Regions from separate parts of the Streptomyces sp. CC224B genome, predicted to be linked through region 2. Evidence: riboswitches for the same ligand, from Rfam matches in the RefSeq annotation. Region 2 holds a riboswitch; each other region holds the start of a gene.
The links. Region 2 has a riboswitch for thiamine pyrophosphate ahead of thiO (glycine oxidase ThiO). Riboswitches for the same ligand answer to the same signal wherever they lie in the genome.
Positions count from the first base shown of each region.

Region 1: it holds a riboswitch for thiamine pyrophosphate, as region 2 does, so the genes downstream of both, QK440_RS14070 (thiamine ABC transporter substrate-binding protein) here and thiO (glycine oxidase ThiO) in region 2, are expected to answer to the same signal.
Region 3: it holds a riboswitch for thiamine pyrophosphate, as region 2 does, so the genes downstream of both, thiC (phosphomethylpyrimidine synthase ThiC) here and thiO (glycine oxidase ThiO) in region 2, are expected to answer to the same signal.

Region 1 covers NZ_JASCXL010000028.1:77,910-88,363, reverse strand. The annotation lists gene QK440_RS14090 (LOG family protein) at 1-597, shown strand, start outside; gene QK440_RS14085 (maleylpyruvate isomerase family mycothiol-dependent enzyme) at 623-1,414, opposite strand; gene QK440_RS14080 (ABC transporter ATP-binding protein) at 1,425-2,504, opposite strand; gene QK440_RS14075 (iron ABC transporter permease) at 2,504-4,114, opposite strand; gene QK440_RS14070 (thiamine ABC transporter substrate-binding protein) at 4,222-5,307, opposite strand; TPP riboswitch at 5,404-5,509, opposite strand; gene rlmN (23S rRNA (adenine(2503)-C(2))-methyltransferase RlmN) at 5,534-6,640, opposite strand; gene QK440_RS14060 (phosphatidate cytidylyltransferase) at 6,782-7,945, opposite strand; gene frr (ribosome recycling factor) at 8,004-8,561, opposite strand; gene pyrH (UMP kinase) at 8,776-9,534, opposite strand; gene tsf (translation elongation factor Ts) at 9,766-10,454, opposite strand, start outside.
Region 2 covers NZ_JASCXL010000119.1:1,777-12,230, forward strand. The annotation lists gene QK440_RS33630 (deoxyribonuclease IV) at 100-996, opposite strand; gene pknB (Stk1 family PASTA domain-containing Ser/Thr kinase) at 1,130-3,160, opposite strand; gene QK440_RS33640 (thiazole synthase) at 3,372-4,166, opposite strand; gene thiS (sulfur carrier protein ThiS) at 4,172-4,393, opposite strand; gene thiO (glycine oxidase ThiO) at 4,390-5,592, opposite strand; TPP riboswitch at 5,875-5,986, opposite strand; gene QK440_RS33655 (FAD-dependent oxidoreductase) at 6,071-7,297, shown strand; gene QK440_RS33660 (Rv2175c family DNA-binding protein) at 7,507-7,872, shown strand; gene thiE (thiamine phosphate synthase) at 7,949-8,611, shown strand; gene metF (methylenetetrahydrofolate reductase [NAD(P)H]) at 8,886-9,806, shown strand; gene QK440_RS33675 (hypothetical protein) at 9,851-10,454, shown strand, end outside.
Region 3 covers NZ_JASCXL010000003.1:96,192-106,645, reverse strand. The annotation lists gene QK440_RS02380 (SsgA family sporulation/cell division regulator) at 1-31, shown strand, start outside; gene QK440_RS02375 (YibE/F family protein) at 199-1,806, opposite strand; TPP riboswitch at 1,878-2,023, shown strand; gene thiC (phosphomethylpyrimidine synthase ThiC) at 2,016-3,872, shown strand; gene QK440_RS02365 (hypothetical protein) at 4,260-5,138, opposite strand; gene QK440_RS02360 (metallophosphoesterase) at 5,333-6,493, opposite strand; gene QK440_RS02355 (LacI family DNA-binding transcriptional regulator) at 7,416-8,537, opposite strand; gene hisC (histidinol-phosphate transaminase) at 9,238-10,317, shown strand.

The DNA of each region.
Region 1 (10,454 bases), on a different contig from region 2:
GCCCGGCTCGGACGCTCCCTCGCGCGCGCCGGGCTCACGGTGGCCACCGGCGGCGGCCCCGGCGCCATGGAGGCGGCGAACCTCGGCGCGTACACCGCCCCCTTCGACGACGCCGCCCTGGACGAGGCGCTCGAACTCCTCGCCAAGGCGCCCTCGTTCACGCCGTCGGTGACCGAGTGGGCGCGGGCCGCCTTCGCCGTGCGGGAGCGGTGGCCGTCCGGCGGGGCCTCGGTCGGCATCCCCACGTGGTTCTACGGCCACGAGCCGCCGAACGCGTTCGCCTCCCACCTCGCCAAGTACTTCGCCAACGCCACGCGCGAGGACGGGCTGCTCGCCCGCTCGAACGCGGGCGTCATATTCCTCCCCGGCGCCGCCGGGACGGTGCAGGAGATCTTCGACAACGCGACGCCCAACTACTACGCGTCGCGCGGCGAGCCCACCCCCATGGTCCTGGTGGACCGGGAGCACTGGACGACCCGCCTCCCGGCCTGGCCCCTGCTCCAGTCCCTGGCGAAGGACCGCCCGATGGCCCGGCGCGTCACCCTGGTGGACACCGTGGCGGAGGCGGCGGGGGCGCTGGCGGCGCTGGCGGACTGACCGCGCCCCCGGTGCGCCGCAGGCCTCAGCCGAACGAGGCCCGCTCCAGCCAGAACTCCAGGAGTTCCCGGTCGCCGAGGACCTCCACCCGGCCGGAGTCCACCGGCCGCCGCCGGTAGAACGCGAGCAGCACCTCCGTCAGCGGCCCGCGCAGCGCGACGTCCGCCTTGGTGTGCCTCCGCTCCCAGGACACCCCGTCGGGACCGAGCGTGATGGTCCACTCCGCGGCCAGCTCCGGCCCGGCGTCGGTGGCGTGCAGGTGCAGCGTCCGCCCGTCGCCGCGCAGCGCCACCGCCCGCTCGTCCGCCGCCACCCGCTGCACGAACCGTACGATGTCCAGCCACTCGTCGACGGCGTCGGCGGCCACCTCCGGCGCGAGCTCGTACGGCACCCCGACGGCGAGGGCCGCGTCCGCGCGGTGGATCGCCACCTCGTGCGTCATCCGCCGCGCCCAGAACCCGGCGGTGGCCTCGCCCGTCCAGGACCACACCGGCGTGTCCGCGTCGGCGCCGCGCAGCGTCGCGTCGAACATCTCCGCCGTCTCGGCCAGCCACGCGTCCAGCGCGGCGGCGCCGCCCTCCTCAGGGCCGTGGAAGCCGGGCACCTCCGAGTCGGGGATGTTCTCCGTCGTCCGCGTGCGCACGTGCAGCTCGACCCAGCGCACGGCGCCCCCGACGTGCCGAGCCAGGCGGTCGAGGGTCCAGTCGGGGCACGTGGGCACGGTCATCGACAGGTCGGCGCCGTCCAGGGTCGTCCGCAGGCTCGCCAACTGCGCGGCGACTTCGGTGCGGTAACGCTCGTACGGGAGGATCGTCATGCGTCCGACCCTAGGACGCCGCCCCCGGCCGCAGCACCACGATTTCCTCCACCGCGAAGCGCACCCCCACGCGCGCGCCCGGCTCCGGCGCGTCCCGCAGCCCGCACGCGGCCTCCAGGCGGGGCGCGCCCCCATCGCCGGTGGGCTCCAGGCGCACGGCGACGTGCGTCCCCCGGAACGTGCGCCCCGTCACGACGCACGCGAGCCCGTCGTCCACGCCCGTGAGGCGCACACCGGCGGGCCGTACGAGCAGCCGGCACCGCCCGTCCGCGGTCCCCTCCGGCACCGGCACCTTGCCCCACACCGTCTCGGCGCTGCCGCCGGTGACCGTCGCGTCGACCACGTTGTCGAAGCCGAGGAAGCGCGCCACGAACTCGTCGGCGGGCCTGCGCCACACCTCCAGAGGCGTACCGGACTGGGCGATGCGGCCGTCCCGCATCACCACGACCCGGTCGGCGAGCGCGAACGCCTCGCCCTGGTCGTGCGTGACGGCGAGCACCGTCGTACCCAACTCCTGGAAAAGCTCCCGCAGTTCGGCGACCAAACGCTCCCGCAGCGAGCGGTCGAGCTGGCCGAGCGGCTCGTCGAGCATCAGCAGCCGCGGCCGGGGGGCCAGCGCCCGCGCGAGCGCGACCCGCTGCTGCTCCCCGCCCGACAGCGCGGAGACGGCCCGCTTCTGGGCGCCGGGGAGGCCCACCAGGTCGAGGAGTTCCGCGACCCGCAGGGCCTGCTCGGCGCGCGGCACCTTGCGCATGCGCAGCCCGAAGGCCACGTTGCCCGCCACGTCCCGCTGCGGGAACAGCTGGTGGTCCTGGAACATGAGGCCCACGCCCCGCTTGTGCGCGGGCACCCCGGTCTGGTCGTGCCCGCCGAGCGCGATCCGCCCGGCGTCGAGCGCCTGGAGCCCGGCGACCGCGCGCAGCAGCGTGGACTTGCCGCTGCCGCTGGGACCGAGGACGCACACGATCTCGTGCTCGGCGACGGCGAGGTCGACGGCGTCGAGCGCGGCCCGCGCGCCGAAGCGCACCGTGGCCCCGTCGAGCCGCAGCAGCGGGTCCGGTCCGCTCGCCGCGGGGGCCGTGGCGGTCATCAGAACTCTCCCGTCGTACGGTCCGTGCGCACCCGCTCCAGGAGCAGCAGCGAGACGGCGCACACCACCATGAGGATCGTGGACAGGGCCATCGCCTGCCCGTAGTTGAGGTCCCCGGGGCGCCCGAAGAGCGTGGCCACCGCGACCGGCAGCGTCGGGTTGTCGGGCCGGGCGATGAACACCGTCGCGCCGAACTCGCCGAGCGACACCGCGAAGGCGAACCCGGCCGCGACGAGCAGCGCCCGCCGCACCAGCGGCAGGTCCACCTCCCGCCAGGCCCGCAGCGGCGAGGCGCCGAGCACGGCCGCCGCCTCGCGCAGCCGCCCGTCCACCGCGCGCAGCACCGGCAGCATCGTACGGATCACGAACGGCACGCCCACGAGGGCCTGGGCGAGCGGCACCAGGAACCACGACGCCCGCAGGTCCAGCGGCGGCTCGTCCAGGGCGATGAGGAAGCCGAAGCCGACGGTCACGGCGGACACGCCGAGCGGCAGCATGAGCAGCGCGTCGAAGCCGCGCACGAGCCGGCCCGCGCGCCGGGTGAGCGCCGTCGCCGCGAGCCCCCCGACCACCAGGGCGATGGCGGTGGCCACCACGGCGTACTGGAGCGAGTTCCAGACGGCGTCGATCGGCGGGACCAGGAACGCCCCGCCGTCGGTCGAGGTGAGCTGCTCGTAGTAGGCGAAGCCGGGACCCTCGGAGGTGTCGAGGGAGCGCTGGACGAGGACGCCGAGCGGCAGCACGATCAGCGCGGCCACGGTGAGCAGCACGAACCCGAGCAGCCCGCGCTGCCCGGCGCCGCGCGGCGGGCGCGCCGTCGTGGCGGCGTCGACGAGCCGGAGCGTGCTCTCGCGCCGGCGCACGGTCCAGGCGTGCACGGCGAGGACCGCGCCGACGGCGGCGAACTGCACGAGGGTCAGCACGGCCGCCGTCGCCAGGTCGAACAGGTTGGCCGTCTGCCGGTAGATCTCCACCTCGAGCGTCGCGTACGTGGGTCCGCCGAGGATCTGCACGATGCCGAAGGACGTGAACGTGAACAGGAACACCATCAGCGCGGCGGCCGCCACCGCGGGCGCCAGCGCGGGCAGCGTCACCGTCCGCCAGGCCCGCGGCCGGGAGGCGCCGAGCATCCGGGCGGCCTCCTCCTGGCGCGGGTCGAGCTGCGCCCACAGGCCGCCGACGGTGCGCACGACCACGGCGTAGTTGAAGAAGACGTGCGCGAGCAGGATCGCCCAGACGGTGGTGTCCAGGCGCACCCCCCACAGCTCGTCGAGGAGCCCGCCGCGCCCGATCAGCGCGAGGAAGGCGGTGCCCACGACGACGGTCGGCAGCACGAACGGCACGGTGACGACCGCGCGCAGCACCTGTTTGCCCCGGAAGTCGAAGCGCGCGAAGACGTATGCGCCGGGGAGCGCGAGCAGGAGGGTGAGCGCGGTCGAGGCGAGCGCCTGCCAGGTGGTGAACCACAGCACGTGCTGGATGTCGGACTGCCCGAGCACGTCGGCGATCCGCCCGAACCGCCAGGCGCCGTTCACCTTCAGGCCGCGCGCGACGATCGCGGCGACCGGATAGGCGAAGAAGACCGCGAAGAACGCGACGGGCAGGGCCATCAGGCCGAGCCGCGCCGCGCCGCCCCGCGAGAGGCGGAGCCCCCGGCCGCGGCGGGCCGGGGGCCCGGCCGCGCCGTCCGGGGCCGGGTCCCCTTCGGGCCCCTTGGTCACTTCAGGACGAGCGAGGTCCACGACTTGACCCACGGCTCACGGTTCTCGGCGATCTTCTTCGGCGCCATGGTCTCCGGCTTGTCGATCTCGACGCCGTACTCCCGGAACAGCGCGGGCACCTGCGCGGCCTTCCGCACGGGGTTCACGAACATCTGCAGCGGCATGTCGTCCTGGAACCGCTTGCCGGACAGGAAGTCGAGGAGCGCCTTGCCGCCCTTGGGGTTCTTGGCGTTGCTGAGGAGGCCCGCGTACTCGATCTGCCGGAAGCAGGTGCCGGTGGCGACGCCGGTCGGCGCCTCCTTGGGCCGCGGCTCGGCGTACAGCACCTCCACGGGCGGCGAGGAGGCGTAGGACACGACGAGCGGGCGGTCGCCCTTGGCCTTCCTGCCGCCGGCCGAGCCGGAGAACTCCTGGTTGTAGGCCTGGTCCCAGCCGTCGACGACCTTGACGCCGTTGGCCTTGAGCTTCTTCCAGTAGCCCGGCCAGTTGTCGTCGCCGTACTTCGCGGCGGTGCCGAGCAGGAAGCCGAGGCCGGGCGAGGACGTGGAGGCGTTCTCGGTGACCAGCAGGTTCTTGTACGCGGGCTTGACCAGGTCGTCGAAGGTCTTCGGCGGGGCGAGCTTCTTGTCGGCGAAGTACTTCTTGTCGTAGTTCACGCAGATGTCGCCGCTGTCGACGGGCGTCACCCGGTGCTCGCCCTCGGGCAGCCGGTACTCCGGCAGGACGAGGTCCGCGTCCTTCGCCCGGTGCGGCTGGAAGAGGCCGTTGTCGAGGGCGCGCGAGAGCAGCGTGTTGTCGACGCCGAAGAAGACGTCGCCCTGCGGGTTGCCCTTGGTCAGGAGGGCCTTGTTGACGGCCTGCCCGGCGTCGCCGTCCTTGAGGACGCGGACCTTGTAGCCGGACCGCTTCTCGAAGTCCTTCAGGACGTCCTTGGAGACGTTGAAGGAGCTGTGGCTGACCAGCGTGACGCTCATGGAGCCGGTGCCGGAGCCGCTGTCGGAGCCGGAGCCGCACGCGGAGACGGCGACGAGCCCGAGGCCCACCGCGAGCGCGGCGACCGTGGCCTTCTTGGTGGTGCTCACGTGAGTTCGATCCTCCTGGAGGGGACCAGGAAGAGACGCGGCCCCGCCCGGGGCCACCCGGCCGGGGGCCGGCCGGGCCCGGGCAGGGCGCAACAGCTTGAGTGGTGACCGAACTTCCTACCCAGAATGACCTGGGCGAGGTTCAGAGGGTCTGCGGCCGGTGCCGCACTCTCAGCGCTGTGGCGCTCCCCTGTCGGAATATGCAGATGTCAGTACGCCGCCAAGACTACCTCTCGGCCGCGGCGAGCTGCCCGCACGCCCCGTCGATCTCCTGCCCGCGGGTGTCACGGATCGTGACCGGCACGCCGTGGGCGGCGATGGCCTCCACGAAGGCCTTCTCGTCCTCGGGGCGCGAGGCCGTCCACTTCGAGCCGGGGGTCGGGTTCAGCGGGATCAGGTTGACGTGCACCGGCTTGCCCTTGAGCAGCCGGCCCAGGCGGTCACCGCGCCACGCGTGGTCGTTGATGTCGCGGATCAGGGCGTACTCGATGGACAGGCGCCGCCCGGACTTGTCCGCGTACTCCCAACCGGCGTCGAGGACCTCGCGGACCTTCCAGCGGGTGTTCACCGGGACGAGCGTGTCGCGCAGCTCGTCGTCGGGCGCATGCAGCGAGATCGCCAGGCGGCACTTGAAGCCCTCGTCGGCGAAGCGGTGGATGGCGGGCACCAGGCCGACCGTGGAGACGGTGATGCCGCGCTGCGACAGGCCGAGGCCGTCGGGCTCGGGGTCGGTGAGGCGGCGGATGGCGCCCACGACCCTGTTGTAGTTGGCGAGCGGCTCGCCCATGCCCATGAAGACGATGTTGCTGAGCCGGGCCGGGCCGCCGGGGATCTCCCCGTCCCTGAGGGCCCGCATGCCGTCGACGATCTGGTGCACGATCTCGGCCGTCGACAGGTTCCGGTCCAGGCCCGCCTGGCCCGTGGCGCAGAACGGGCAGTTCATGCCGCAGCCCGCCTGCGAGCTGATGCACATGGTCACCCGGTCCGGGTAGCGCATGAGCACGGACTCCACGAGCGTGCCGTCGAACAGCCGCCACAGCGTCTTGCGGGTGGTGTCGTCGTCACAGCTGATGTGCCGCACGACACTCATCAGCTCCGGAAGCAGCTCATCCCGCAGCCTGCCCCGCGCACCGGCCGGAATGTCCGTCCACTGCTCGGGGTCGTGCGCGTACCGCGCGAAGTAGTGCTGCGAGAGCTGCTTGGCGCGGAACGGCTTCTCCCCGATGGCGGCGACAGCCTCCTTCCGCTCCGCGGGCGAGAGGTCGGCGAGATGCCGCGGCGGCTTCTTGGCTCCGCGGGGGGCGACGAAAGTGAGTTCTCCGGGCTTGGGCATGATGCTTCCATTGTCCCAGAGATACGGCGAGGGGCCCGCCGCCTGTGGACAACGAGCCCCTCTCTCATGAAACCGCAGGTCACACGAGTGCGATCTCCGTACGAGGCCCCGGCGCCGACGCGCGGCGCCGGGGCCCGGGGGTCACCCGGATCCGACGAACGTCACCAGCAGCAGCCACACCACCGGGGCCGTGGGCAGCAGGGAGTCCAGGCGGTCCATGATGCCGCCGTGGCCCGGCAGGAGGGTGCCCATGTCCTTGATGCCGAGGTCGCGTTTGATCATGGATTCGCCGAGGTCGCCCAGGGTCGCGGAGGCCGCGACCGCGAGGCCGAGCAGGACGCCCTGCCACCAGGTGCCGTCGTCGATCAGGAAGTGCATGCACAGCGCGCCCGCCGCCATCGCGAACGCCGCCGCCCCGAGCAGGCCCTCGCGGGTCTTGCCGGGGCTGATCCGCGGTGCCAGCTTGTGCTTGCCGAACCGCCACCCGACCGCGTACGCGCCGGTGTCGCTGACCACGGTCAGCAGCAGGAAGACGAAGACGCGCCAGGGCCCGTCGTCCGCGGTGAGCATCAGGGCCACGAAGGTGGCGAGGAACGGCACGTAGAAGGCCGCGAAGACGCCCGCCGTGACGTCCTTGAGGTAGCCCTCGGGCGGCTCGGTCATACGCCAGACGAGGACCGCGAGCGCGGTGAGGGCCATGGCCACCCAGGCCCCCTCGGGGCCGCGCACGTACCCGGCGACGACCATCGCCGCGCCGCCGACCGCGAGCGGCACGAGCGGCGCCTTGATGGCCTTGCGCTCCTGGAGGCGGGAGGTGAGCTCCCACAGGCCGACCACGACGGCGACCGCTATGACGCCGACGAAGGCCGCCTTCTTGATGAACAGCGACGCGACGATGACCGCGCCGAGTCCCACCCCGACCCCTATGGCCGCCCCGAGGTCGCGGCCCGCGCTCTTCTTCTGCGGGGCGGCGGGGGCGGGCTGTGGTGCGCCGGTCATGGGCTCCTGCGGCTTCTGCGCGGGGTTCGGAGAGTGCGCCGCGTGCGCTGCGTGCGACGGCTGCGCGGCGGGCGCGGTCTCGTCACGGAACAGGGGGCCGCTCGACTGAGCAGCCCCCCGGTCGTCGTCCTGGTGTCCGCCGCTCGCGGCTACGTCGGGAACGATGGGCATGGGCTGAGTCTCTGACGGATTCAGCGCGTGCGCATCGTGTGCGGGACCCACCGGGGCAGCACCCTGGACCGGCCCCTGGTCGGGCGCCCCCCAGTACCCGGCTCTGGACGGCGCCCCCCAGGAAGTGTCGTTCACGGAATCGGATTCCTCAGACCTAGATCAGACGTCGCTCGACTCGGTCGGACCCCACGGGTCAGACCTCGAGCAGCTCGGCTTCCTTGTGCTTGAGCAGCTCGTCGACCTGGGCGACGTACTTGGAGGTGAGGTCGTCGAGGTCCTTCTCGGCGCGGCGGCCCTCGTCCTCGCCGATGTCGCCGTCCTTGATGGCCTTGTCGAGGAGGTCCTTGGCCTTGCGGCGCACCGAGCGGATCGACACCTTCGAGTCCTCGGCCTTGCCCTTGGCGACCTTGATGTACTCGCGGCGGCGCTCCTCGGTGAGCTCGGGGAACGTCACCCGGATGATGTTGCCGTCGTTGCTCGGGTTGACGCCGAGGTCGGAGTCCCGGATCGCCTGCTCGATGTTGCGCAGCGCGCTCTTGTCGAACGGCGTCACGACCGCCATGCGCGGCTCGGGCACCGAGAACGAGGCGAGCTGGTTGATCGGCGTCAGCGCGCCGTAGTAGTCGGCCACGATCTTGTTGAACATCGCCGGGTGCGCACGGCCCGTGCGGATCGCGGCGAAGTCCTCCTTGGCGACCACGACGGCCTTCTCCATCTTCTCCTCGGCCTCGAGGAGGGTCTCTTCGATCACCACTTGCTCCTGCGTGTCTGTGAGTGGGCCCGGCTTCCATGGATCGGCCGGCTGCGTCGCGTCTCTTTCCTGCACGGTGTCCGACCGGCAGGGCTTTGTCCATCCCCTCGAAGGCCCCCCGAAGGACCCTCGAAGGCCTCCCCGAGGCCCGTGGAGGCTCCTCGGCGCCCCGTGGGGCCCGGCGGAGCCCCGTACGGGGAAGGACGTCGTCGGCTCAGGCCCGGGTGTGCTGCTCGCCGACGAGCGTGCCGATCTTCTCACCCTTGACCGCCCGCGCGATATTGCCCTCGGCGAGCAGCTCGAAGACCAGGATGGGCAGCTTGTTGTCCCGGCACAGCGTGATGGCGGTGGCGTCGGCGACCTTGAGGTCGCGGGTGATGACCTCGCCGTAGCCGAGGGAGTCGAACTTCACCGCGTCCGGGTTCTTCTTCGGGTCGGAGTCGTAGACCCCGTCGACGCCGTTCTTGCCCATGAGCAGGGCCTCGGCGTCGATCTCCAGGGCGCGCTGGGCGGCGGTGGTGTCGGTGGAGAAGTACGGCATGCCCATGCCGGCGCCGAAGATGACGACGCGGCCCTTCTCCAGGTGGCGCACGGCGCGCAGCGGGATGTACGGCTCCGCGACCTGGCCCATGGTGATGGCGGTCTGCACGCGGCAGTCGATGCCTTCCTTCTCCAGGAAGTCCTGCAGGGCGAGGCAGTTCATGACCGTGCCGAGCATGCCCATGTAGTCGGAGCGGGCCCGGTCCATGCCGCGCTGCTGGAGCTCGGCGCCGCGGAAGAAGTTGCCGCCGCCGATGACGACGGCGATCTGCGCGCCGTCCCGCACGACGGCCGCGATCTCGCGGGCGATCTTGTGCACCACGTCGGGGTCGACGCCGAGGCCGCCGCCTCCGGCGAACGCCTCGCCGGAGAGCTTCAGCAGGAAGCGCCCGGCCACTTTGCCGTCGTCAGTCTTGGTGTCGGCCTTGGTCATGGAGTTCTCCTTGTGGTGCACATACGAAGAGGCCATTGCCGGTGGGGTGGTGTTTCATCCCATGCTCGGCAATGGCCTCCTCGTCAGTTCTTGCGGTCGTCCGCCACCCGCGGGGGCACCCGTCGCTCTCGGGGCCCTCAGGGACGGCGTCACGGCCGACGCACGCGCCGCTGCGCGCGCGGGCGACCGCGGTAGACCCTAGCGGGGTCCACCGCGGATCGTGGTGAGGACTCAGATGCCGACCTTGATGCGCGCGAAGCGCTTCAGGGTGACACCGGCCTCCTGCAGGACCTTCTCGACCGACTTCTTGTTGTCGAGGGCGTACGGCTGGCCCAGGAGGGTGGCGTCCTTGAAGAAGCCGTTGAGGCGACCCTCGACGATCTTCGGCAGGGCGGCCTCGGGCTTGCCCTCGGCGCGGGTGGTCTCCTCGGCGACGCGGCGCTCGGCCTCGACGACCTCGGCCGGGACGTCCTCCTTGGAGAGGTACTTCGGCGCGAAGGCGGCGATGTGCTGGGCGACGCCCTTGGCGACCTCGGCGTTCGGCTTGTCGAGCTCGACGAGGACACCGATCTGCGGGGGCAGGTCGGGCATCGTGCGGTGCATGTACGCGGAGACGTAGCCGTCGGCGAACTGCGCGAAGCGGTCCAGGACGATCTTCTCGCCGAGGTTGGCGTTGGCCTCGTCGACGAAGGCCTGGACGGTCTTGCCGGCCTCGATCTCGGAGGCGAGCAGCGCCTCGATGTCGGCCGGGTTCGTCTTGGCGACGTGCGCGGCGATGGCGTTGGCCACGGACTGGAACTTCTCGCCCTTGGCGACGAAGTCCGTCTCGCACTTCAGCTCGACGACGACACCGGAGCTGTTGTCGTCGGCGATGAGGGAGACGATCGCGCCGTTCTCGGCGGAGCGGCCCTCGCGCTTGG
Region 2 (10,454 bases):
ACCGAATACCCCTGACGGGTATTCCTCAAGATCTTGAGTTGGCCGGCGGCCGCCCGGGGAGGCCGCCGGGTAGCGGTGGGTCGGTGTCCGCGCTCCGGGTCAGTCCCGCAGCTCCTTGAGGCGGGCCACGTCGGCCGCGTGGCCCTCCTTGCCGCCGGGCGTCTCGATGACCAGCGGCACGCCCTCCGTGGCGGGGTGGCTCATCAGCTCGCGGAAGGCCTCGGCGCCGATGTGGCCGGTGCCGATGTTCTCGTGCCGGTCCTTGTGGGCGCCGACGACGTCCTTGGAGTCGTTGGCGTGCACCAGCTTCAGCCGGCCCGCGCCCACGGTGTCGACCAGCAGGTCGAGCGTCTGCTTCACGCCGCCGGGGCCGGCCAGGTCGTGCCCGGCGGCGAAGATGTGGCAGGTGTCCAGGCACACCCCGAGCTTCGGGTGGGCGTCCAGGGCCTCGAAGTACGGGCCGAAGTCCCAGGTGCGGGAGCACAGCGAGGCGCCCTGGCCCGCCGTCGACTCAAGGAGCAGGAACGGGTCGTCGTCGTGCGTCAGCTCGTCGAGCAGCGGCAGCAGGCGCTCGCGCACCTGGCGCAGCGCCACCTCGCGGGTGCGCCCGCCCGTCGCCGAACCGGTGTGCACGACGACACCGAGCGCGCCGATCTCGCGGCCCCGGCGCAGCGAGTGCCGCAGCGACTCCACGGACTTCTCGACGGTCGCCTCGGTGTGCGAGCCGAAGTTGATGAGGTACGGCGCGTGCACGTACGCCGGGACGGACTCCTCGGCGCAGGCCGTACGGAAGGCCTCGTCCTGCTTCGGGTTCCCCGGGGGCGTCGCCCAGCCGCGCGGGTTCGCGACGAAGACCTGGACGGTCTCGGCGCCCAGGTCGCGGGCGTACGACAGGCCCACGGTGGCCAGGCCGCCGGCCACGGGGACGTGGCTGCCGACGGGGTTGCGGAGGGCGGTGCGGGGTGCGGGGGTACGGGGAGGCTCGTTGCTGCTCACCTGCTCAAGGGTGACATGCGCGGGCCGGTGGCCCGGAACCGGAGGCCCCGGCTCGACGGCGGGGGCCGGGGCCCGGCCCTCGCGGCACGGGCCGGGGGTCCCGGCCCGGCGGAGGGAACTGGGCCGCCGGGCCTCAGCGGATCGTGATGGAGATGGTGGAGCCCTTGGGTGCCTCGTCGCCCGGGTCCACGGACTGGTCCTTCACCGTGTCGCCGAAGATGCCGAGCAGCCCGCGGTCCTCGTGCACGTCGAACCCGGCGTTCTCCAGCTCGTCCTTCGCCTCGCCGACCTTCATCCCCTCGACGTCGGGGACCTCGATCATCTCCGGGCCCTTGGACAGCGTCAGCGTCACCGTGTCGCCCTTGGCGAGGACCTTGCCCTCGTCGACCGACTGCTCGACGACGGTGCCCTTGTCGTCCTCGGAGTGCACCCGCTCCGGCGCGATCCGCACCTTCAGCCCGAGCTCGTCGAGCTCCTCGCGCGCGTCGCCCTCGGACTCCCCGGTGAGGTCGGGCACCTCGACGGGGCTGCCCTTGCTCACGACGAGGGCGACGGCCGAGCCCGCGCGGCGGACCGTGCCGGCCTTCGGGTCGGTGCGGATCACGGAGCCCTTGGCGACGTCCTGGCTGAAGGCCTTGGTGACCATCCCGGCGCCCAGCCCCAGGTCCTCCAGCTTCCCCCTGGCCTCGGCCAGGGGCGTGCCCTTCAGGTCCGGGACCTTCGCGGTCCGCGGGCCCAGCGACACGGTCAGCGTGACCTTGCCGTTGTGCCGGATGCGGTCGCCGACGCCGGGGTCGGTGGCCACGACCGTGCCGCGCTTGTCGGTGTCGCTGTACGCGCTCTTGACCTTGCGGACGCCGAGGCCCGCGTCGTCGAGCCGGTCGCGCGCCTCCTTCTCGGTCTTGGCGAGCACCGCCGGGACCGTGGTGAACTGGCCGGAGTTGATGTACCAGACGCCCGCGCCGATGCCGAGGACGAGCAGTACGGCGGCCACCGCGGCGGTCATCCCGCGCCGGGCCGTCAGCCGCTCCCGGACGCGCTCCTTGAGGGAGGCGGGGCGGGCTGCCGGGGCCCCGGCCGGGGCCGGCGGGGTGCGCAGCACGCTGGTCCGGTTGAGCCCGTCCTGCGCGCCGTCCCCCGCCTGCCCGAGCGGTCCGGGGTACCCGTTCGGGTCCTGGCCGTCCTCCCGTCCCGCCGCGGGCGTCGGCAGCCGCACCGACCGGGCCGCGCGCGGGATGACGCTCGTACGGTCCTCGGAGTTGTCGTGGGCGTCGTCCTCGGACGCGCGGGCCAGCGGCGGCACCGCGTCCAACTGCTCGTCGGTGAGCGCCAGGCGCGCCTCGCGGAGCCGCGCGAGCAGCGCCACCGCGTCGTACGGGCGCAGGTCCGGGTTGCGCGCGGTGGCCGTCGCGACCACCTCGTCCAACTCGTAGGCGAGGCCCGGCACGGCGGCGGACGGCGGCGGGACGTCCTCGTTCAGGTGCTGGAACAGGACCTGCGCGGGGGAGTCGCCGGAGTGCGGCTTGGCGCCGGTCAGCATCTCGTACAGCACGACCCCGGACGCGTACACGTCCACGCGGGTGTCCGCCGTGCCCTGCTCGATCTGCTCGGGGGCCAGGTACGACACCGTGCCGAGGACCGTGCCGGTCGTGTTGGTGACCGAGTCCACGGCCCGGACGAGCCCGAAGTCGGCGACCTTGACGCGGCCGTCGTCCCCTATGAGGACGTTCTCGGGCTTCATGTCGCGGTGCACGAACCCGGCGCGGTGGGCGGCGCCGAGCGCGGCGAGCACCGGCTCCAGGATGTCGAGGGCGGCCCGGGGCCGCAGCGCGCCGCGCTCGCGCAGCACGTCACGCAGGGTGCAGCCCGCGATGTACTCCATCGCCAGGTACACGTACGGGCCGTCGGTGCCCTGGTCGAAGACGCCGACCACGTTCGGGTGGGCGAGCCGGGCCACCGACTTGGCCTCGCGGATGAACCGCTCCACGAACGAGGCGTCCGCCGCGAGGGTGGGGTGCATCACCTTCAGCGCGAGCACGCGGTCGAGGCGGGTGTCCACGGCCCGGTAGACCGTGGCCATCCCGCCGACCGCGATCCGCCCGTCCACGCGATACCGCCCGTCGAGCACCTGCCCGACGAGGGCGTCATTAAGGGTCGTGTCCACGCAGGGAGTCTACGAGTCACCACGGACACCCCGGCCTCCCCGGGGCCCCGCGCCCCCGGACTGCAGCGCACCTGTGACCGAGCGGCCCCCTCCGCGCGCCCCCCGGGCCCCGCCCGGGTACCCGCTGCGGGCGATCACCCCGCGGCACCGCACGCGGCCACGCGCCGGGCCCCGGCAGGAGACAGCCGCCCCGGCCCCCGGCGCCGCCCCCTCAGAAGGCGGGCCGCTCCGGGTCCAGCGCGGCCAGGCCCTCGGCGGGGGACGAGGCCTCGGCGAAGTGCCGCCGGGGGATCCGCCCGGCCCGTCGGGCCAGCCGCCCGGCGACCACCGCGCGGCGCATGGCCTCCGCCATGAGCACCGGCTCCCGCGCCCGCGTCACGGCGGACGCGAGCATCACCCCGGCGCACCCCAGCTCCATCGCGAACGCCACGTCGGACGCCGTCCCGGCGCCCGCGTCCAGGATCACCGGGACGCGCGCCTGCTCGACGATGAGCTGGAAGTTGTGCGGGTTGCGGATGCCGAGCCCGGAGCCGATGGGGGAGCCGAGCGGCATCACGGCCGCGCAGCCGACGTCCTCCAGCTTCCGGGCGAGCACGGGGTCGTCGTTGGTGTACGGCAGCACGGTGAAGCCGTCGTCGACGAGCGTCTCCGCGGCGTCGAGGAGCTCCACGGGGTCCGGCAGGAGCGTCCGCTCGTCGGCGATGACCTCCAGCTTCACCAGGTCCGTGGAGAGCGCCTCGCGCGCGAGCCGCGCGGTGAGCACGGCCTCGCCCGCGGTGAAGCAGCCCGCCGTGTTGGGCAGGACGCCGATGCCGAGCCGCTCCAGGACGGAGAGCACGGAGCCGTGCGTGCCCGGGTCGACGCGGCGCATCGCCACGGTGGTCAGCTCCGTCCCGGAGGCCACCAGGGACCGCTCCAGGACGTCGAGGCTGGGCGCGCCGCCGGTGCCCATGATCAGCCGGGACGACAGCGTGAGGCCGCCGATGACGAGGGGGTCGTCCGCCATGGTCGTCAGCCTCCTTGGACGGCGGTGAGGACTTCGACGCGGTCGCCGTCGCGCAGCGCGGTGGTGGCCCACCGCGCGCGCGGGACGACGGTCTCGTTGAGCGCGGCGGCGACACCGGACGGCGCGGCGGTCAGCTCGGCGACGACGGCGTCGAGCGTGGTGCCCGCGGGGACGTCGCGCGGCTCGCCGTTGACCGATATGGCGCGGACGGTGGAGGGCGTGGTCATACGGGAAGCTCCGAGAGGTGCGGGGTCGGCGGGGTGGACGGCGTCGTACCGGACGGCGTCGTACCGGACGGTGGCGCGGCGGTCGCGGCGAACCGCAGCGGCGTGAACGGCCGGGCCTCCTCGGGCAGTTCGCCGGTGGTCAGGGCGTGCGCCATGACGTCGCCCGTCACGGGGGTCAGGAGTACGCCGTTGCGGTGGTGGCCGGTGGCCAGGTGGAGGCCGGGCAGCGCGGTGGGGCCGAGCAGCGGCGCGTTGTCGGGCGAGCCGGGCCGCAGCCCGGCGCGGGTCTCGACGAGCGGCAGCTCCGTGATGCCGGGCACGAGCTCATGGGCGTCGCGCAGCAGCTCGTACACCCCGCCCGCGGTGACCGTGGTGTCCCAGCCCAGCTCCTCGCTGGTCGCGCCGACGACGAGCTCGCCGCTGAGGCGGGGCACCAGGTAGACGTGGCCGCCGCGGACGACGGCGCGCACGGTGCGGCTCAGGAACGGCGCGTACCGCGGCGGCACGGTGAGCCGCAGGACCTGGCCCTTCACCGGGCGCACGGGCGGCAGGAGGTCGTCGGGGACCCCGGCGAGGCGGCCGCTGAGGCTGCCCGCGGCGAGGACCGTCAGATCGGTGCCGAGCGCGGTGCCGTCGCCGAGGACGACACCGGCGGCCCGCTCCCGTACGACGGTCAGCCGCTCGGCCCACGCGCGCGCGAAGGCCACCCCGGCCCGCTCGCACGCCACGAGGAGGGCCGCCGTGAGCCGGCGCGGGTCGACCTGGTGGTCGCCGTCGACGCGCAGCCCGCCGCGCACCCCGGGGGCGAGCATCGGCTCGAGGCGGCGGCACTCGCGGCCGGTCAGCCACTCCGACTCCAGGCCCGACTGCCGCTGCAGGGCGTGCAGTTCGCGCAGGTGGGCGCGGTCGTCGGCGTCGAGCGCGACGGCGAGCGTGCCGCACGCGCGGTAGCCGACGTCCTCGCCGGAGGCCTGTGCGAGCTCGGCGACGAAGTCCGGGTAGCGGCGCGCGGAGGCCAGGTTCAGGCCGAGCAGCGTCTGCTCGCCGTGGTACAGCTCGGTGACGGCGGCCAGCATGCCCGCGGCGACCTGCGCGGCACCGCCGCCCGGCTCGGGGTCGACGACGGTGACGGAAAGCCCGCGGCCCGCGGCCCGCCAGGCCGTGACCAGGCCGATGATCCCCCCGCCGACGACGACCACGTCGGACGTACGCCCGGGCGGGCGTACGTCCGGCGACGGCGCCCGGGAGGCGGGCGCGGAGGGCGCCCCGGCGGCGCCCGCCGGCCCGGCGGAATCGTCCGCAACGGCTGAAGCGCACGGAAGGGCTGGGTCGCATGGAACGGAAGCGGCCGCGTCGCATGGAACGGCCGCGTCGTAGGGAACGCCTGCGTCGGACGACGACGCGGACGACGCGGATGGAGCGGACGGAACGGGCGGCTTCGTGGCCGGTGACTCCGTGACAGGTGGCTCCGTACGGGAACGCATGGGCGTCCAGCCCCTCCCTTCGCCGGCATGACCCGGATCAGGTTCGTACGGTCGGAGGCCGTCCAGCCTCCCTCTCAGCCCGGTCGTCCGGGCTCCCGCGAGTGCTCTGCACAGGCCACCCTATCCCGTCCCCCCGCCGGGGCGTTGCCATCCGTCGTGTTCAGGTGCCACGGACCGCCCTACAGTTGATCGGGTGAGCGATGAGCGGAAGAGCGCGGGGACGGGACGGCGCGTCGTCATGGCGGGCGCCGGCATGGCCGGGGTGCAGACGGCGGTGGCGCTGCGCGAGCGGGGGTTCGACGGCACGATCACGCTGATCGGCGCGGAGCCCCACCAGCCGTACGACAGACCGCCGTTGTCCAAGGCGGTGCTGCTCGGCAAGGCGGAGGGCTCCGCCTTCGACATCGACTTCGACACCCTCGGCGTCGAGCTGCGCCTCGGCGTGGAGGTCACCGGCGTCCGGCCCGCCGACCACGAGCTGGACACGGAGACGGGCCCGGTCGCCTACGACACCCTGGTCCTCGCCACGGGCGCCGAACCGCTGCGCCTGCCCGGCTCCGAGGGCGTCCCCGGCGTGCACCTGCTGCGCACCCTCGACGACGCCGAGCGGCTGCGGCCGGTCCTGGCCGAGCAGCACGACGTCGTGGTCGTCGGCGCGGGCTGGATCGGGGCGGAGTTCGCCACGGCGGCGCGGGACGCGGGCTGCGCGGTGACGGTCGTGGAGGCCGCCGAGCACCCGCTGGCGGGCGCGCTGCCCGCCGAGGTCGCGGCCCCGATGGCGGCCTGGTACGCCGAGGCGGGCGCCGAGCTGCGCACCCGCACGCGCGTGGCCCGCGTCGAGCCCGGCGAGGTCCTCCTCGACGACGGCGGCAGGCTGCCCGCGGGCGCCGTCGTCGTCGGCATCGGGGCCCGGCCCGCGACGGGCTGGCTCGCGGGCTCCGGCATCGAGCTGGGCGCTCACGGCGAGGTCGTGGCGGACGCCCGGCTGCGCACGTCCGCCCCCGACGTCTACGCGGTCGGCGACTGCGCGTCCTTTCCCTCGGAGCGGTACGGCGAGCGCCTCCTGGTGCACCACTGGGACAACGCCGTCCAGGGCCCGCGCACGGTGGCCGCCGACATCGCGGGCGAGACCCCGGCGGCGTACGACCCGGTCCCGTACTTCTGGTCCGAGCAGTTCGGCCGCTTCGTCCAGTACGTGGGCCACCACGGGGGCGCCGACGAGCTGGTGTGGCGCGGCGACCCCGCGACCCCGTCCTGGACCGTCTGCTGGCTCCGCGAGGGCGCCCTCGTCGCCCTTCTGGCGGTGGGCCGCCCCCGCGACCTGGCCCAGGCCCGCAAACTGATCACCACAGCCACTCCCATGGACCCCACCCTCCTGGCCGACCCGGCCGTCCCCCTGAAAAAGGCCGCCCGCACCTGACCTCCCCCCGCTGTGGCCAGCGGTCCCCCTGCTGTGGGCGGCTGGTCCGCCCAGAGGGCGGAACGGGCGGGCACAGCCCACCCACGGTCGGCACGGAAAACGCAGGGTCACCAAAAACACAGGGCCACCCAGGGGCAGCACACCGGGCCCAGGGGCGTAGCCCCGGCCCCCCGCTACCGGCCCCCGGCCGGAAATGGCACGCTTGATCCGTGACCGAGATTGACGCAAAGACCGATGCTCTCGTCCCCGCCTGGCTCCACCTCCCCGACATCGCAGAGATGCTCGGTGTCGAGGTGACCCGTGTGCGGCAGCTGGTCAAGGACGGCCAGCTCATCGCCGTACGCCGCGGCGAGAACAGGACGCTTCAGGTTCCGGCGGCCTTCATCGACGGCGACAAAGTCGTCAAGGGCCTGTCCGGCACGCTGACGCTCCTGCGGGACGACGGCTTCACCGACGAAGAGATGCTCGAGTGGCTCTTCACCCCCGACCCGACCCTGCCCGGCACCCCCGCGCAGGCCCTGAGCGAGAATCGCGGCACGGAGGTGAAGCGCCGCGCGCAGGCGCTCGCCGTCTGACCTGACCACCATCCGGCGTACGGGCGGGGCGCGCGGCCCGGCCCGTACGCCACCGACACCCGGGGGGAACGTTTCCATGGCCACCGACACGGCGGGCGGCTCCGCACGCGCCCGGCTCGCGGACGCGCGGCTCTACCTGTGCGTGGACGCGCGCAAGCGCCAGGGGGACCTCCCGGAGTTCCTGGACGCCGTCCTCGCGGGCGGCGTCGACATCGTGCAGCTCCGCGACAAGGGCATGGAGGCCGCGGAGGAGCTGGAGCACCTCCAGGTCTTCGCCGACGCCTGCCGCCGCCACGGCAGGCTCCTCGCGGTCAACGACCGCGCGGACGTCGCCCACGCCATCGGCTCCGACGTGCTGCACCTCGGGCAGGGCGACCTGCCGGTGCCCGCGGCCCGCGCCGTCCTCGGCCGGGACGTCCTGATCGGCCGCTCCACGCACGCCGAGCGGGAGGCCGCCGCGGCGGCCGTCCAGGACGGCGTGGACTACTTCTGCACCGGCCCGTGCTGGCCGACGCCGACGAAGCCGGGACGGCACGCCCCCGGCCTCGACCTGGTTCGGTACACCGCCGGGCTCGGCACCGACCGCCCCTGGTTCGCGATCGGCGGCATCGACGCGGGCAACCTCGACCAGGTCCTCGAAGCGGGCGCGCGCCGCGTGGTCGTGGTGCGCGCGATCACGGAGGCCGACGACCCCGGCGCGGCGGCGGCCGACCTCGCCGAGCGGCTCCGTACGGCCTAAAGCCGCCTGAGACTGCCTGAGACGGCCCGAGACGACCTGGGACGGCCCAGGACGGAGACGGTCCGGAGGGCGCTCCGGCGCCTCCTTGCGCCCCCTGTGGCCCGCCCCGCGTACGCCCGCGTGCGGCCGGAGCGTCCCCCGTACACGCCCGTGCCCCGTACGCTCGTCTGATCAATCACCGGAAAGTGTCCGAGGGGCGGACAACAAGCTGACCAAATGGACATATCACCTGCCTTTGGTTGGGCGACCGGCGCGGCCTGGCTAACCTGCCCGTATGGCCCTAGGCACTGCTTCCACCAGGACTGACCGCGCACGCACCGTGCGCGACATGCTCGCGACCGGCAAGACCACGTACTCCTTCGAGTTCTCGGCGCCGAAGACCCCCCGGGGCGAGCGGAACCTGTGGAACTCGCTGCGCAGGGTCGAGGCGGTCGCGCCGAGCTTCGTCTCCGTGACGTACGGGGCCGGCGGCTCCACGCGCGCGGGGACGGTCAAGGAGACCCAGCAGATCGTCGCCGACTCGACGCTCACCCCGGTCGCCCACCTCACCGCGGTCGACCACTCGGTGGCCGAACTGCGCAACATCATCGGGCAGTACGCCGACGCCGGGATCAGGAACATGCTGGCGCTGCGCGGCGACCCGCCCGGCGACCCGATGGGCGAGTGGGTCAAGCACCCCGAAGGGCTCACCTACGCCGCCGAACTGGTCCACCTCATCAAGGAGTCCGGCGACTTCTGCGTGGGCGTCGCGGCCTTCCCCGCGATGCACCCGCGCTCGCCCGACTGGGACTCCGACGTCCGCCACTTCGTCGACAAGTGCCGCGCGGGCGCCGACTACGCGATCACGCAGATGTTCTTCCACCCGGAGGAGTACCTGCGCCTGCGCGACCGCGTCGCGGCGGCGGGCTGTGAGACGCCGATCATCCCCGAGATCATGCCGGTGACGAACGTCCGCCAGCTGGAGCGGCTGCCGCAGCTCAGCAACGCGGACTTCCCGCCCGCCCTCAAAGAGCGGATCCTCTCGGCGCAGCACGATCCCGCCGCTGTACGCTCCATTGGGATCGAGTTCGCGACGGAGTTCTGCGCGCGGCTCCTCGCCGAGGGCGTCCCGGGGCTGCACTTCATCACGCTGAACAACTCCACGGCGACGCTGGAGATCTACGAGAATCTGGGCCTGCACCACCAGCAGGCCTGACCGGTCGTACCCGCACGGCGCGACCGCAGGGGAGAGGGGCGTACATGGGCTGGACGGTCCTCTACATCGCGTTCGGCGTGGTCGCGCTGTGGCTGCTGGGCGAGGTGCTGTTGCAGTACAAGGCGCGGCTGCGCTGGCGGCTGCTCGCCTTCGGGGGCTTCCTGGGCGTGGTCGTCGGCGTGCTGCTGCCGTCGGTGCCGGTGATCGCGGCGGGTGCCGTCGCCTTCGCCGTCGGGCAGACGTACGTGACGCTGTCGTTCCGCCGCGGCTTCGCCCAGGGCTGGGCGCTCGGCGGCAAGCCCGGCGCGAGCAAGCGCCGCCCCGGTGGCAGCAAGCGCCGCAAGGCCGCCCCCGGTGCCGCCGCCGCGCAGCCGACGCTCCAGGTCACCGAGGTAGCGTACGAGCCCGGCGACGGCCCGGCCGCGGCGGACGCGCTGGAGTCGACGGCCATGCTGGACGTGGCGGAGGTCCAGGCCGCCGGGCCCGGCGCGCCCGTCCCGGTGCCCGGCGACGCCGGGCAGTACGGCGGCCACGACGGCGCCTCGCAGCCGCCGTCCGCCGCCGGTGACGGCTACGCCTTCGACACGTACGCCGGCTACGACCAGCAGGGCGCGCAGGACCCGATGCCGCTCGGGTACGGCGACACGG
Region 3 (10,454 bases), on a different contig from region 2:
GATCCTCGCGGAGGAGCAGAGCGCCGGCTGAGCATCGCTCCGAGCCGTGGCGGAAGAGCCGCGGGGGTGTGATGTCCGCGGCGGTGGGATGTCCGTGACGGTGCGATGCCTGTGACGGTGAGTAACCGCCGAAGGGTGGGGCGCGGACCTGCGTTGCGTGGTGCGGGGGCTGCCCCGTGGCGCAGGTTCGCAGAGGGTTCAGGGTTTTCGGCGGCGGCCCGTGCCGCCGCGGGTGAGGCGAGGGCGGGTGGGGCCGGTGCCCGAGCGGGGAGGCGTGAGGCCCGGGGTTCCCGTCGGCCCTGGAGTGCCCGTCGGCCCTGCAGCCCCCGGTGCCCCCGGGGCGCCCATCGGCCCGGCGGGGCCCCCGGGGCCAGCGGGACCGGCAGGACCAGCAGGCCCGGCCGCCCCCTGCTGCGTCCCCGGCTGTGGGGCCCCAGCGGGGCCAGGTCCCAACGGCGCGCCCGGGTAAGGCCCGACGGGCCCGCCCGGGCCCGGGACCCCCGCCGCGGCCGGGGCGGTGGACGTGTTCTGCCGGTCGGCGGAGACGACCAGGGCGGCGAGCGCGGTGGTGACGGGGACGGAGGCGACGAGGCCGATCGAGCCGATCAGGGTGCGGACGATCTCCTCGGCGACCAACTCGCTGTTGGCCACGGTGCCCACGCTGCTCTGGGCGATGGAGAAGAGCAGCAGGAGGGGGAGGGCGGCGCCCGCGTAGGCGAGGACCAGGGTGTTGACGACCGAGGCGATGTGGTCGCGGCCGATGCGGATGCCCGCGCGGTACAGGCCGCGCCAGCCCATCGTCGGGTTGGCCTGGTGCAGCTCCCAGACCGCGGAGGTCTGGGTGACGGTGACGTCGTCGAGCACGCCGAGGGAGCCGATGATGACGCCGGCGAGCAGCAGGCCGCTCATGTCGATGGACGGGTACAGGCCGTGGATGAGGCCGGTGTTGTCGTCGGTGTTGCCGGAGAGGGAGGCCCAGCCGAGGAAGAGCGAGCCGAGCAGGCCGATGAGGAGGAGGGAGATCAAGGTGCCGAGGACCGCGACCGAGGTGCGCGCGGTCAGGCCGTGGCACATGTAGAGCGCGATCAGCATGATGGCGCTCGCCCCGACGACGGCGACGACCAGGGGGTTCGAGCCTTGCAGGATCGCGGGGAGGATGAAGAAGGTCAGGACCATGAAGCTCACCGCGAGGGCGACCAGGGCCATCACGCCACGCAGCCGCCCCACCACCACGACGGCGAGGGCGAAGATGCCGGCGAGCAGGGCCATCGGCACCTCGCGGTCCACGTCGGTGACCGAGTACTGCAGGCCCTTGGGCGCCTTGGGCTCGTAGGAGACCACCACGTCCTGGCCCTGTTCGAGCTGGCGGGGGGCGTCGGGCTGGACGATCTCCGTGAAGGTGTAGCCCTTGTGCGGGCCGCTGGTCACCTTGATCGTGGCCTTCTTGCAGGTGCCCTGGGCGCGGGACTGGGCGGACTGGCCCTCGGCGGTGGAGGTGTCGCCGTTGGGCAGGGGCTGCGAGCCGTTCACGTCCTTGCAGGGCAGCGTGTCGACCTTCGCCACGGTGGCGGACCTGGTCTGCCGGTCGAAGCCGACGCCGGTGCGCTCGTGGTCCGGTGTGCCGCCGGGCCAGAGCACCGCGAGGCCCACGAGGACGGCCGCGGCGAAGGGGATCAGGACGGCGGCGATGACCTTGCGCAGATGCTGGGAGACGGGCGCGGCAGGGCCATGGCTGTGGGAGTGGCCGTGCCCGTGTCCGTGCGGCTCCGGGACGGGCGGCGGTGTGGGGGGCTCTGTCGTGGTCACGGCCCGATCATCGCAAGAACGGAGGGGGCCCTCTGTTCACCGCGCCCGATATGACGCTAGCGTGGAGGCACCTTTGCACACGCGGGAGCTCGGAGCACCGGGCTGAGAGGGCGCTGACCTCCGTACGAACGGCATTCGGACCGTACGGGAACCGCTGCGTCGACCGCCGAACCTGTTACCGGGTAATGCCGGCGTAGGGAGTAGGTCTCATGACCACATCGGACACACGCACGCCTGCCTCCACACAGTCCGCCAGCGGACAAACCGCCCAGGGCGGAGAAAGCGTCCAGGGCAGGGAGAACGCCCAGATCGGGCAGAACGACTCGGAGGCCGGGAAGTCCATCGGCTGGCACAAGGCATACGTGACGGGCCCGGAGGGGTCGCGTTCCGACCTGCGCGTGCCGGTCCGCCAGGTGCACCTGACCAACGGCAAGACCGTGACCCTGTACGACACCTCGGGCCCGTACACGGACCCGGCGATCGACACCGACGTGCGCCGGGGGCTCGCCCCCCTGCGGGAGAACTGGATCATCGCGCGCGGCGACACCGAGGAGTACGCGGGCCGCCCGGTCCGTCCCGAGGACGACGGCATCAAGCACACCTCGCCGCGCGGTGGCCTGCGCAACCTCGACGCGGTCTTTCCCGGCCGCCCGCGCCAGCCGCGCCGCGCCCGCGCCGGCCAGGCGGTGACGCAGCTCGCGTACGCGCGACGCGGGGAGATCACGCCGGAGATGGAGTACGTGGCCATCCGGGAGAACGTCGAACCCGAGGTCGTCCGCGCGGAGATCGCGGCGGGGCGCGCGGTCCTGCCGGCCAACGTGAACCACCCGGAGATCGAGCCGATGATCATCGGCAAGCGGTTCCTGGTGAAGGTCAACGCCAACATCGGCAACTCCGCGGTCACCTCCTCCATCGAGGAGGAGGTGGAGAAGATGACGTGGGCGACGAAGTGGGGCGCCGACACGGTCATGGACCTGTCCACCGGCCGCAACATCCACACCACGCGCGAGTGGGTGCTGCGCAACTCCCCCGTGCCGATCGGCACCGTGCCGCTCTACCAGGCCCTGGAGAAGGTCGACGGCAAGGCCGAGGAGCTGACCTGGGAGATCTACAAGGACACGGTCATCGAGCAGGCCGAGCAGGGCGTGGACTACATGACGGTGCACGCGGGCGTCCGGCTGCCGTACGTGCCGCTCACCGCGAACCGCAAGACCGGCATCGTCTCGCGCGGCGGCTCGATCATGGCCGCCTGGTGCCTCGCGCACCACAAGGAGAGCTTCCTGTACGAGCACTTCGAGGAGCTCTGCGAGATCCTCGCGGCGTACGACGTGACGTACTCCCTCGGTGACGGTCTGCGGCCCGGGTCGATCGCGGACGCCAACGACCGCGCCCAGTTCGCCGAGCTGGAGACCCTCGGTGAGCTGAACAAGATCGCCAAGGCGCACCAGGTGCAGACGATGATCGAGGGCCCGGGCCACGTCCCGATGCACAAGATCAAGGAGAACATCGACCTCCAGCAGGAGATCTGCGAGGAGGCGCCGTTCTACACCCTCGGCCCGCTGACCACGGACATCGCGCCCGCCTACGACCACATCACGTCCGGCATCGGCGCCGCGATGATCGGCTGGTGGGGCACGGCGATGCTCTGCTACGTCACGCCGAAGGAGCACCTCGGCCTGCCCAACCGCGACGACGTGAAGACCGGCGTCATCACGTACAAGATCGCGGCGCACGCGGCGGACCTCGCGAAGGGGCACCCGGGGGCGCAGGAGTGGGACGACGCGCTGTCGGACGCGCGGTTCGAGTTCCGCTGGGAGGACCAGTTCAACCTGGCGCTCGACCCGGTCACGGCGCGGGAGTTCCACGACGAGACGCTGCCCGCCGAGCCGGCGAAGACGGCGCACTTCTGCTCGATGTGCGGGCCGAAGTTCTGCTCGATGAAGATCTCCCAGGACATCCGCCGGGAGCACGGGGGGACGCAGGTCGAGATCGAGCAGGGCATGGCGGAGAAGTCCAAGGAGTTCGCGGCGGCGGGGAACCGGGTCTATCTGCCGATCGCGGACTGAGCGCCGGTCCCGGCTGAGTGCCGGTCCCGGCCTCGGCGTCGGTCCCGCACTCGGCGCCGGTCCCGGACCGGGCGGACGCGGGGCCGGGCGGCCGCCCTCCGGGCGGCGGTCGGGTCCCCGGACGGTCGGGTCTCCGGACGGTCGGGCCCCGGGCAGTCGGGTCTCCGGGCAGTCGGGCCCGCCTGTTCAGTGGTCCGTACCCGCCTGTTCGTGGTCCGTACCGGTGTACGGGCAGGGTGGAGCGGCCTCTTGGCGCGCCGGGGCGGGGGCCTGGCGCGCCCTGCGCGGGGGCCGGTGCTGGTCCCGGGCGGACCGGAGTGGCCCCGTCGCCGGGCGGCGACCGGGCCGCTCCCGTCGCCGACCGGCGACCGGGTGACGTCCGTCGGGTTACTCGGGCCGGTGCTCGGGCCCTCCGTAGTCCGGGCTGGAGAAGTCCGGGCTGGAGTAGCTCGGCCGGGTGCCGGTGGTGGAGCCGCCCTCAGGGCTGCTGAACCCCGGCTTGTGGTAGCCGAGCTGCGGCATGCGTCCGGTCGGGCCGGCGGGCGGCGTCCGGGGGCCGGGCGCCGTGCCCGGCTCCGCGAGCGCCTCCCGCAGGAACGGCAGGATGCCGCGCTCCAGGAGTGCCTGGCTCCAGGCCTCCCTGGCCCGTTCCACTTCCGTGTTCCGCTCGTCGTGCGAGCCTGCCTGGAGGGAAGTGGAGCCGTTGCGCAGGGCGGTCAGGAGCAGGCCGACCGCGGCGACCAGGATGGCGGCCGCCGTGAGCGCGCCGAACAGCCACCCGGCGGTGAGCAGGGTGTCCGCGAAGGCGGGCTCGGGGTCGAGCATCTTCAGGATGTAGCCGACGAGCAGGAAGATCGCGGCGGCCGCGCCCGCGAGCAGCGGGGCGAGAACCGCGACCACGGCGACCGCTCCGGCCCCGGCGGTCTCGGTGACCTCGCCCATCGTGGCGAGACCGACGCCGCCGGACGCGGATTCGGCCGGGGTGGAGCTGGGCCCGCTCCCTTCACGGACCGGTGGTGAGGCGGAGGTGCCGGAGTCGCGCAGATCCTCACGGACCTTCACATAATGGCGGTATTCAGCCGCTGCGGCGGCCGTGATCAGTGCGGTGGCGTTGAGCGCCATGGTGCGTAGCTGCTCGGGGTTGAGTCGCTGGCCCACCGCGGCCAGCTCCGGGCGGTTCGGTGCGGTGCGCAGCGCCTCGTCGAGGATCCGCGTGTACTCGGGGCGGTCCTCATTGAGCAGGTGTGGAGCGCTGTTCATGTGCATCCCCCGATGCTCCGTAGGGCTGGGGCTCGCAGGGTCACGAGCCGTCGGGCAGGAACGGAGGGGAGCCTGCTACGGATAGAGCGATGGTAGAGCCGTGACAGTACGCGGTGACAGGGGGTTTCCAGAATTGGCCCGCTGGCCAGCGGGACCTGTCTCCGCGCGGTGTACTCGTGGTGCCCCTGCCCGGTGAACGCTCAGTTAGCCAGAGGGAGCTGGCACACCAGTAGTTTTCCGGCCATGGTCACTCCGCCGTCCATGGCGATGGCGAGGCCGTCGGCGTAGATGTGCGGCCCCTCGATGACGGGACGGCCGTCGTCATCCCCGTCGTACTCGGAGCCGACCTCTCCCAGGAGGTACGGGATGGGGCTGTGGCCGTGGACGATGCGGCTGCCGCCGTAGACGTCGAGGAGCTCGCGCACGGCCTGCGCGCCGTTGTCGTCGCGGAAGGCGAAGCGCTTGGTGAACTTGCGGAAGAGGTCCCAGTACTCGTCCGGGTCGTTGCGCGTGAGGGCCTCGCGGATGGTGTCGTTGACCTCTTCGATGGAGTCGCCGTAGTCGAGGTACGCGGTGGTGTCGGAGTGCACGAGCAGGTGCCCGTCCTCCTCCTCGATGGCGTCCAGGCGGGCCATCCACTGCAGGTGGTGGTCCTCCAGGCGCTCCATGTCCGTCTTCTGGCCGCCGTTGAGGAGCCAGGCGGCCTGGAACGTGGCGGTGCCGGCGCCGGAGTTGACCGGCGTGTCGCCGAAGCGCTTGGCGCCGATGAGCAGCAGCTCGTGGTTGCCCATGAGCGCCTTGCAGTAGCCGCCCGCGGCGGCGGCCTCGGCGGACAGGCGCATCACCAGGTCGATGACGCCGATGCCGTCGGGCCCGCGGTCGGTGAAGTCGCCGAGGAACCACAGCCGGGTGTTGCCCGCGCACCACGTGAGGTCGGCGTCGATGAGCCCTTCGGCCTGGAGCGCCGCGACCAGCTCGTCCAGGTAGCCGTGGACGTCGCCGACGACGTACAGCGGACCGAGTTCCTCCGTGCCGGGAGCGGGCGGCGGCTCGGGCATCTCGCGCACCTCGACCTGCACGGTGTCGCCGCGGCGGCCGATGACGGGCAGGTCGCGCTCGGTGGGGGTGTAGCCCTCGGGCAGGTCGGCGGCCGACCCGGGGTGGGTCTGCGCCACCAGGGGGTCGGGGGCACCCACGGCCGTCTGCGGGGCCGCGGGGCGCGCGGGGCTGTCGGGGGCGTGCGCGGCGAGCTCCGGGCCCCGCTGCGCGGGAACGCGCGGCGGGGGACCGCCCTGCGCCTCCGCGGGGTGGACGACGTGGGTCTGGTCCTGGGCGGGCGCGGGGGCCGGGGCGGTCGGCACGCCGTGCGGGGCGGCGGGCTGCCGCTCGGCTTCGGCGTACTCGGTAGAGCGGTCCGCGAACTCCGCGGAGCGGTCCGCGTACTCGGCGGTCTGGTCCGGTCGGCCCGTCGCGCCTGCCGGACCCGCCTGGTCCGCATAGGCGACCGCTTGTCCGGCGTACTCGGCCGACTGTCCGTCGTATTCGGCCGACTGCCCGTCGTACGGGTCCGGCTGCTCGTCGTACTCGACCGGGTGCGGGATCTGCTCGACGGGCTGTCCGACGTACTCGACGGGGTGCGGGCCCTGGTCGCCCGGCGCGCCGGGGCGGTAGCCGTGGTCCCCGGGCTGCTCGCCGTACTGGGGAGAACGGGGGCCGGGGGCGGCGGGGTGCTGACCGGGCTCGGCCGGGTGGTGACCGTTCACGGCGGACGGGTGCCCGGAGTCGGCAGGCCGGTGTCCGGGTCCGACAGGCTGGTGCCCGGGTTCGACCGGCTGGTGGTGGCCGGGGCCGGTGGGGCGGTGGGCCTGGTCGGCGGGCGGATGGGCCTGGTCGGCGGGCGGATGGGCCTGGTCGGCGGCCTGGTTCACGGTCTCGCGGACGCCCTCGTACACATATGCGGGAACGCGGAAGTCGCGCAGCGTCGCCGTCCGCACCTCGGGTCCCTGACCGGCCCCCTGAGTCATCGACCCCTCCACCACCATTGCGCCGCATCTGCACCGGGATCGGACTGCCTGGTCGCAGCGGCCCGCGGTGTCGTCCGCCCATCATAGGAATGCGGCTGTCGCTGTGTGGTGCACCAGGGGTGGTGAATCGGCGGGGAGCCCCACTTCACCATGGTTTTCTCCCGAATTGGACCGAGGTTTCCCCACAGGTCACGACAGCCCGGGCGGATCCGGGCGGGCGCCGGCCCCGGGTCGTGGACCGGGGCCGACGCGCCGGAACCTAGCTGTGGCCGGGCGAGCGGGGCGGACTGACGGTCGTGCGCGGCGGACGTCGCTCGGACGAGGTGCGCACGATCAGCTCGGTCGGTATCACCTGCTCGACCGGCCGGCCGGTGTCCAAGCCCTCGATGGCGTCGATGAGCAACTGGACGACGGCCGTGCCGATGCGGCGCGGTTTCAGCGACAGCGTGGTGATGGGCGGCTCGGTGGTGGCGTACACCGTCGACTCGCTGCAGCACACGAGGAGCAGGTCGTCCGGTACGCGCAGGCCGTAGCGGCGGGCCGCGGCGAGCAGGTCGGTGCCGTTCGGGTCGAACAGGCCGTACACGGCGTCGGGCCGGTCCGGCCGGGCGAGCAGGCGGTCGGCGGCCACGGCGCCCGCGCACGGGTCGTGGGCCGGGTAGGACTCGTAGACCGGGTCCTGGCCGACGCGCTCGCACCAGCGCAGGTAGGCGGTCGTGGACAGATGGGTGTACGTGTCGGTGGTGGTGCCCGTGAGCAGGCCGATGCGGCGGGCGCCGGCGGCGGCGAGGTGCTCGAGGATCTCCAGGACCGCGGCCTCGTGGTCGTTGTCGACCCAGGCCGTCACCGGCAGCGCCCCGGCCGGGCGGCCGTCGGAGACCACCGGCAGGCCCTGGCGGACCAGCTCGCTGACCACCGGGTCGTGGTCGGAGGGGTCGACGACGACGGTGCCGTCGAGCGCCACGTTCGACCAGACGTCGACGGGGCTGCGGCGCGAGGTCGCGGGCAGGATGACCAGGGCGTAGCCCCGGGCGAGCGCGGCGGAGGTGGCGGCTCTCGCCATCTCCGCGAAGTACGCGAACTCCGTGAAGGTGAAAGGTTCATCCCCGTATGTCGTCACGGTCAGGCCGATGAGCCCCGACTTGCCCGTGCGCAGCGTGCGGGCCGCGGCCGACGGGCGGTAGCCGAGGCGGTCGGCGACCTCACGGACATGGCGTCGAGTGGCGTCGGGCAACCGGCCCTTGCCGTTGAGCGCGTCGGAGACAGTCGTGATGGAGACACCGGCTGCGGCGGCGACGTCTCTGATGCCGGCTCGGCTCTGCCTGTTGCCCCGGCGGGCGGTCTCCGCTCGGCTCACCTGGTGCTTCCCTGCTGCTGTCATGGCGAGCCGATAGTAGGGCTCATGGGGGTGGGTAGTGCGGGCGCATATTCACCCGTTGACAGGCACGATTCTGCATGGCTGTGACGGGGCAATCACCTTCGAAAGCAAGGGAGTTGGGCCAGTGACTCGGTATCGCCCCCTTGTCGTCGCGTAGGGGCCTGCCAAATGGGTCAGGTCTCGAAGAGGTCTCAACTCACCTGCACGGGGGACGCGCGCCACGGAGTGAGCCACCGGCGCGTGGCTCTGGCGGGGGCGCCCCTTCGGAGTGTGCGCGGTGGTGGTGAGCCGGAGCGGGTTCAGCGGGGTGCGGAGTGGGTCCGGCGCGGGAGCCACCGCGGGGACCGTGGCCGAGCGGCCGGAGAGGGGGCCGCCGGGCCTTCGGGGGTGGTGCTGCGGGAGGCCGTGGGTGGTGCCGCGGGCGGCCGGGTGGTGCCGCGGGAAGCCGTGGGTGGTGCTGTGGGAAGCCGGCCTCGGGATGGTTCCGCTGGAGTGCTCGGGGTGGCAGGCGCGCCGGCGGATCGACGGAAGGCCCCTCCGCCGCTCGCGGGCAAAGGGTGCGGCGGCCCCACCCGGGCAGGGTGCCCGCGCCGGCCTCGCGGAGCCCGTCCCCACCGATTACTCAGCCAGGGCATTCGCAGCGGCGGCGAATCCTCATAAGGTGAGAAGCATTGAAGGTCGGATGATCACGAGGAGGACCGCGGTGAGCGAGACGAGCCCCAGGCTGCGTGCCGTGCTGGAGGGTATCCCCACCTACAAGCCGGGCAAGCCCGCCGCGGCCGAGGGCGCGCAGGCCTACAAGCTGTCCTCGAACGAGAACCCCTATCCGCCGCTGCCCGGCGTGATGGAGACCGCGATGGAGGCGGTCCGCTCCTTCAACCGGTACCCGGACATGGCCTGTACGGAGCTGATGAGTGAGCTGGCCGAGCACTTCGGAGTACCGGCGACGCACGTCGCGACGGGTACCGGCTCCGTCGGCGTCGCCCAGCAGTTGATCCAGGCCACCTCCGGCCCCGGTGACGAAGTGATCTACGCCTGGCGCTCCTTCGAGGCGTACCCGATCATCACGCAGATCAGCGGGGCCACGTCGGTGCGGGTGCCGCTGACGTCCGGTGAGGTGCACGACCTCGACGCCATGGCGGCGGCCATCACCGACCGCACGCGCCTGATCTTCGTCTGCAACCCCAACAACCCCACCGGAACGTCGGTCCGCAGGGCCGACCTCGAGCGCTTCCTCGACCGGGTGCCCGGCGACATCCTCGTGGTGCTCGACGAGGCCTACCGCGAGTTCGTCCGGGACCCCGAGGTCCCCGACGGGATCGAGCTCTACCGTGACCGGCCCAACGTCTGCGTGCTGCGCACCTTCTCCAAGGCCTACGGCCTCGCGGGGCTGCGGGTCGGCTTCGCGATCGCGCACGAGCCGGTGGCGGCCGCCCTGCGCAAGACGGCGGTGCCGTTCGGAGTGAGCCAGCTCGCCCAGGACGCCGCGGTGGCCTCGCTGCGCGCGGAGGACGCACTGCTCAGCCGCGTCGACACCCTGGTCACCGAGCGCACACGTGTCCTGGAGGGGCTGCGGGGGCAGGGGTGGACGGTGCCCGACACCCAGGCGAACTTCGTCTGGCTGCGCCTCGGCGACCGGACCGTGGACTTCGCCGCCGCGTGCGAGCAGGCGGGCGTCACCGTGCGGCCGTTCGCCGGTGAGGGCGTCCGCGTCACGATCGGTGAGACGGAGGCCAACGACATCTTCCTGAAGGCGGCGGAGGCCTTCCGTAAGGAGCTCTGAAACTCCAGCAGGGGGAGGCGGCGGCCTGGACCGCCGCTTCCGCCTTCCGCGAGAAGCTCTGGTCCTGGCCTTGCGTTTCCCTCCGGGGTGAGGGGCGTCGCGGGAGTCGGGCCAGGCAGCTCCGGCCACCCAGCCGC